Linked DNA regions of Candidatus Finniella inopinata. The protein of the gene in region 1 interacts with the protein of each later gene in a pairwise test. Links are inferred from orthologs where the notes say so. Each region holds a gene or a part of one and is shown on either strand. Other genes may lie near its edges.

What was found.
Region 2: the proteins of rlmN (region 1) and ftsZ interact in binary tests that used the Escherichia coli proteins (3 or more experiments, as listed by UniProt). The link is inferred for Candidatus Finniella inopinata from one-to-one orthologs.

The regions. Positions count from the first base shown.
Region 1 is NZ_SCFB01000005.1:65,381-68,679, forward strand. Bases 162-3,129 are described here. They hold rlmN (dual-specificity RNA methyltransferase RlmN), read right to left. Parts: upstream 2,212-3,129; coding sequence 1,111-2,211; downstream 162-1,110. Other genes in these bases: EQU50_RS03915 (phenylacetate--CoA ligase family protein), read right to left, coding at 162-1,010; EQU50_RS03925 (hypothetical protein), read right to left, coding at 2,257-2,541; EQU50_RS03930 (hypothetical protein), read right to left, coding at 2,688-3,129. Also shown: more of EQU50_RS03915, read right to left, coding at 1-161; more of EQU50_RS03930, read right to left, coding at 3,130-3,272.
Region 2 is NZ_SCFB01000002.1:49,496-52,792, forward strand. What follows is about bases 259-3,224. They hold ftsZ (cell division protein FtsZ), read right to left. Parts: upstream 2,476-3,224; coding sequence 1,042-2,475; downstream 259-1,041. Other genes in these bases: EQU50_RS01075 (helix-turn-helix transcriptional regulator), read right to left, coding at 259-396; def (peptide deformylase), read right to left, coding at 529-1,035; EQU50_RS01090 (tetratricopeptide repeat protein), read left to right, coding at 2,895-3,224. Outside these bases: more of EQU50_RS01075, read right to left, coding at 1-258; more of EQU50_RS01090, read left to right, coding at 3,225-3,297. UniProt on the Escherichia coli protein: Essential cell division protein that forms a contractile ring structure (Z ring) at the future cell division site. The regulation of the ring assembly controls the timing and the location of cell division.

The DNA.
Region 1 (3,299 bases):
TGGGCCAGGATGAATGCCCGCAATTCTTTCCAAGGATACAATTGAATGGAGTCATGCAAATTGTAACGGATAAGGGGAATTCCTTGCCATTTGGTGATACACAGGTCGCCGCCAATTTCTTCGATGTAATAGTCGATTGCATAAAAATGAAAAAAATTGGGCAGGATCCCATTGTACCCCATTTTGGTGGCAAGGGACTTGTCTTGGTAAAGAAGTTTACGAATAGCGGCAGAGGCCTGAGATTCAGCCCCCAGAAGGTCTGTGTCGGCGCTTCCATAAATAGAGAGCATGGAGGTTGCGACCCCGGCGCCCGCTGGGCAACAAAGCGTGTCTAAATGCTCTCTGAATGATTCATTAAAGGGTTCACCAAGGGTACTGAATCTTAATTTGTGAAAGGGAAATTTTGCGTGCAGGCCCAGGCTGTCAACGGTATCAAGAATATACGTTATAAAAGAAGGGCACAGAACTAACAAAAATTGTTCGTACAGAGGTTCATATTTTAGAATGAATTCGATAATTTCATCGATATTATTGCCGGCTGTAAAAACAGAGAAAGGATATTCGGTAATGTCGGATACGTTTTCAGCGTAATAGGCAAAACTGGTGCCACCTGCCCAGCTTCCTAAAGATGCGGCGATGATACAAGCTGTTGGCGCTGTATAGATATTATAATTCAGTTCGGCATAGCTTCTTAAAAGAAGGCCTTTCATGGCTGTTGTGTTGTATTGAGGCCAAAAAAAAGAATTTTTTAAGTTTGAGGAACGCAGATATAAGGTTTCTTTGTGGTGATCGTCAGCAAGAAGCTCAAAATAATTAGATGCTAATAAATAGTTTTGCTTATTCATTAACGGAAGCGTTTCAAAAGCCGCGGGGAGGGTTGTTAAACCCTTTCCTTCTAAAAAATGCGCGTAAGCCTTGACGTTTTTAAAAGCGCGCTCTGCATGGAATTGGGCCAATCTTTTATCGCCCAAGCTTTTTAATAATGTGATTGGAGACTTATTGATAATCATTTTCTTTATCACCGATCACATAACGCGCATTAAAAAACCTCTTATTTTAAGATAAATTGTTAAAATTAATATTTCATTAACGGAGCTCTGGTGGGGTGCTTCAAGCAGCTGCCATCGGTGTACCTGCCTCCACCAACTTACTTTTCCTTTGTCGTTCGCTGGCCGATTTCAATTGTCCGCAGGCGGCCAGAATGTCTTGCCCGCGGGGGGTTCGAACGGGCGACGGATAGCCGGCCCTTTGAATAATACTGGCAAATTCTTCAATACGCATCGCTGATGAGCATTCAAAGGTCGACCCGGGCCAGGGGTTAAAAGGGATCAGGTTAATTTTGGCGGGAATCCCCCGAATCAGGCGCAGCAATTCCTTGGCGTCCGCATTGCTGTCGTTCACATCTTTCAACATGACATATTCAAATGTGATGCGCCGCGAGTTGCTGGCCCCTGGATAATGCCTGCAGGCATCAAGCAAATCCTCAACCGGATACTTCTTGTTCAAGGGAACCAGGTGATCACGAACGTCATTGCGCACAGCATGCAGCGAGACAGCCAGATTCACCCCAATTTCTTCGCCACACCTTTGCATCATGGGCACCACGCCCGATGTTGACAGGGTAATGCGCCGCCGCGACAAACAGATCCCCTCGTTATCCATAATAATGAGCAGCGCCTTCTTGACGTTTTCGTAATTGTACAACGGCTCGCCCATGCCCATCATGACGATGTTCGATACGTGCCGGTTACCCACGGGCGACGGCCATTCCCCAAACACATCACGGGCCACCATCATCTGGCCCACAATTTCGGCAGAGGTTAGGTTTCGGACCAGGGTTTGGGTTCCCGTGTGGCAAAATTTACAGGTTAACGTGCACCCAATTTGCGAGGAGACGCATAAGGTTCCCCGGTCAACCTCTGGTATATGAACCGTCTCGGCCTCTTGATTATCATTGAATCGCAGCAACCATTTTTGCGTGCCGTCATTAGAAACCTGCGAGGTGGCGATCTGGGGGCGCTCTATAACAAACACTTCCTGCAACTGTTGGCGCATGGCGGCTGATATATTTAGCATACGATCAAAGTTGGTCACGCCGTGGTGATAAACCCAGTTCCAAACCTGCTGCACCCGAAATTTCGGTATTTGGTGCGCTTGAAAATGGGTGATCAGTTCTTCACGGCTTAGGCCAATGATGTTTTGAAGGGGCATGCCGGCAGCTTTATGTGTGTTAGTTTCCTTAACATATAGGTAACGCTAATTCACAATGCAAGTGTTGTTCTGACAGTTGTCTGCAAAGATCTCCGAAAAGCCATTATCACCCGTTTCTGTGGCTTCTTTCATTGGTGCTTTGCATTTAACAGAAGGAATGGGGGCAGAAGTTTCGCTTAAAGAAATGGCTATTTTTACGGCTATGGGGCGAAGCAATTTATCATTTTCAGGAAGCTTGTTATCGAAAGTGACAGGGAAATTTTCATCATCGAAGATATCATCTTGGTCAGATCCATAAACGATCGAACAGAGAAAAAGGGAAAAAATCAACGATAAGACCTTGCGCTTGAAACACATAGAAAATTTTAATTTGACCATAAAAGTTACTAATAGAAAAAAAATAACCTATTTAGTAAAAATTTTATAAAGATTTTGCAAAAGATTATCGAATATTTTTTATTTGGATTGAAGTAAAACTATTGTAACGTGCAGCAAGCTTGGACTGGCATATCACTTGGCAAGCTCATATTTTTCAGGTCGTGTAGGGATTTACTGAAGCTTTCGTATAAACGAGAACGATTGAAAAAAATATTATCCTGTTCATAATCATGTTTAGACCAACCCAGTTGAAATATCTCATTGCCTAACTGTCGAAAGCAGCCTTTGAAAACATCTTTATCAGCATCTTTACTGATACCAACAATATCGTATACTGCGTCATAAGGACGGATCACTTTCATTAAAACACAAGCTAAACTGGGTTCATTTGATCCCAAATGGAGTTTGTCCAAATCTGGATCAAGAAGCCAACGCGCAAAGAGTATGTTTAACAATTTCTCGTCTGTAATCTTTCTATCTTCTATCTGTGTTTTCAAATTCTGATATGCGTATTGTCTGGAATTGGGGGATGCAAGAATGCTTTGTCGTGTCTCTACAACCGAGTCCTCAGCATACACATCCTCTGTGTTGTTCAATGTCAAGTGAATATGGGGCTCGCTTTGCGCGTCAACCAGCGAAGGTGTTCTTGAAGAGAGGTCGGGGTGAATTGCCCTGCACCCCAAAAACTGGACACAAAGTTAAGAGAGTTT
Region 2 (3,297 bases), on another replicon or contig:
CTGGGGGGTGGCACGCGTCCCCGCAAATGCAAAGCTTTCAATATAACTATTGTGTTTGATATAGACGGAAATACCATGCCAAATGTCATGGGCATAAAGGGAACCTAAAATAGGGTCTTCATGATCAACTTTTTCACTCCATACATTGTCGATTAAGGCTTGTTCCGTTGTCAGTTTTATTTTCTTTTTAAAACTTGAACTGACCCAATTTGATGAACCAAGAACATAATCCATCCACTGTTCGTGATTAAACAAATAAAGAAGATTCCCATCGTTATAAAAACGCCTGTATGTCAAAAACCGAATAGAAAGATTGTCTTCAAGGGGTTTTGCAATTTCCGAAAGTTTTTTTTGAATTGACTGGTTATATTCTTTAACACTTCTGTAATTGTTCATGAATTTTTACCAAACTAACGTCATATTTTGCACGAGGCCAATTCACACATTATCCCTATGCAAACAATCCTGGCAATCCATAAAAGTTGAAATTAATTCAAAATACTTACGCACGGTTCGCCAATAAAATAACTAAGAAGCCTTGAATTTCTTGGCCTTCTCAATTAACAAATTTCGCCTTAACGCCGATAGGTGATCAACATATAAAACACCTTGCAAATGATCAATTTCGTGTTGTAAACAAACTGAGACCCAATCGACAAAGTCTTTTTCCTGAGTCGTATTATTTTCATCCAGATACTTCAAACGAATGGCCGTATGCCGCTCTACCTGTGCACTTTGGCCTGGTACTGACAAACAAGCCTCCCAGTTTTTTTGGACGTCTTCCGATCGCCAAACTATTTCCGGGTTGGCGATTTTTAAGGGACCAAGGCCTGGCGCATGGTCTTCCAAATCCAACACGACCACGCGTTTATTAATTCCGACCTGCGTTGCAGCAAGCCCCGCCCCATCCTCAGCATACATGGTCTCTAGCATATCATCCATAAGCTGCCGAATGTTGTCATCCACACCCAAGATGGGTACAGCTTTCACTCGCAAACGAGCATCAGGGACGGTAAGAACAGTCAAACGAGCCATGAGTGCTTACTGATTCCCCCGACGTAAAAAGGCTGGAATATCCAAAACGTCATGATCCCTGTCATCTTCGGAAGGTTGTGCCTTTGAAGTCTGTTCAGCCATAGAAGCCTCTTGAGAACGCTGACGTCCAACCCCTGTGAACCTTTCAAACAAAGAGGGAGATCGTTTCCTCTCAACCTTAGGCGATGGCTCAGCATACCCAGGGGATTGTTGTTGGTATGAGGGAATATCCAAAGGAGCTGTAGACGGTGCTGGAGATGAATAGTAGCCTTGCTGGTTGGTTCCTAACGGAGCCGCTGGAGCAGGTGCCTCTTGTGAAGCTGCTAAATCTAGTTCGGCCGAAACAGCATGCCTTGCATTTTGCAAGGACTCTGCAGGCGCAGCATTAACCGTTGGTCCTTTTGCCATATAGGCAGACGAAGACATCTGCTCAGCGGCGGCATTTCTCCACGCTGCTTGCTGAGCCAAACTTGATCCAATGCCTGTGGCAACCACAGAAACACGAATACGCCCATTTAATTTTTCATCAAAGGTGGAACCAAAAATAATGTTCGCTTCAGGGTCGGCGTTCTCGCGCACCCGGTTCGCAGCCTCATCAACTTCGTACAACGTCATGTCATAGCCACCGGTGATGTTGATCAAAACACCCTTGGCGCCCTTCATCGAGACATCATCAAGCAATGGATTATCAATCGATATGTCAGCAGCCTCGACCGCACGGCGATCACCCTCGGCCTCACCAGTACCCATCATCGCCTTGCCCATTTCAGCCATAACCGCTCTGATATCAGCGAAGTCCAGATTGATAAGACCAGGTCGCATCATCAAATCGGTCACGTTTCTAACGCCAGAGCATAAAACGTTATCAGCCATTTCAAAGGCTTGAGCAAACGTTGTGTGTTCGTTGGCAACCCGGAATAAATTTTGGTTGGGAATAATGATCAGGGTATCGACGTATTGTTGTAATTCTTCAATGCCTTTTTCAGCCATTCTGGTACGGTGTGTCCCTTCAAAATTGAAAGGCTTTGTGACCACACCCACAGTCAAGATCCCACTTTCTCTGACAGCACGGGCAATCACGGGCGCTGCCCCTGTTCCGGTGCCACCCCCCATGCCAGCCGTGATAAAGACCATGTTGCTACCCCGCAAATGCCCCAGAACCTCGTCTAAAGATTCTTCAGCGGACGCACGTCCTACATCTGGCTTAGATCCTGCGCCCAAACCTTGGGTAATATGCAGTCCCAATTGAATACGTTTTTCAGGCATAACCAACGACTGGTCCATGGATTGCGCATCTGTGTTTGCGACGACAAACTCCACCCCCTCCAGCTTAGCCCGGATCATATTATTAACAGCGTTCCCCCCCGCTCCACCAACACCTATAACTGAAATGCGTGGTCTAAGGTCAAGTTCATGAGTATTTGATTTATGTCCGTTCATAGCTAGCAATAATCCTTTTACAAAAAAGCGTTGGGGGAACCTAAAGTCGTTGGGTAAAATTTTATTATAAAAAATTTTAATTGACCAATGATATTTAGCTTGATCACACCCTTTATCTTTATTGCTTCTTTAAGAAAAAATCCACCTTAATTTATATCAAAAGACCTTTTTTTTATTTGATAAAAAAATTTAAGAAAATAAAGCTAAAATAACTAACACGTTTCAACAACAATAGATCATATGCCAATATAATTAAAAAAGGCAGGATCAGAGCTTCCGGCTTTATCCTTAAAAGCCTTTTTTGCATATGGAACTTAGATCGATATTGTCTCATACTTTTATACGCAGCTGTTTTTAACACATATCAGTACGAGTCTAAATTCATAACCAAAACAAGCATTTCAGAGGAAAAAGTATACATGCATTCCATAGTAAAAATATTGTCCTTAACGTTGATCTTGCAGGGCCTTACATATGCCGCTTCATCAGACATCAAACCAGATATGATGTCTCTTGCAAGCAAAAGAAGCAGCGGTTTTCTAGTGTCAAAACTCGAAAAAAAGGAACCAATTCTTTGGGAGGATCTGCATAACTTTTTGAAAGATAGCCCTGCGCAGTTCCTTTGTGATTTTGATTTAATTGTAGAACAAAAAGACGGAATCAATCGTTTTGTTGACGTATTTCATCTTGAGAGTTTTCAACAAACTCTGGCAAAACTAGGCACCCCCCCTGACCAAAGCACCACCCCAGTGTTGTTAACTGTAGGATGGGCGCTCTACCTTACAAAACAATATGATGAAGCCATCAAGTTGGTTTACAAAA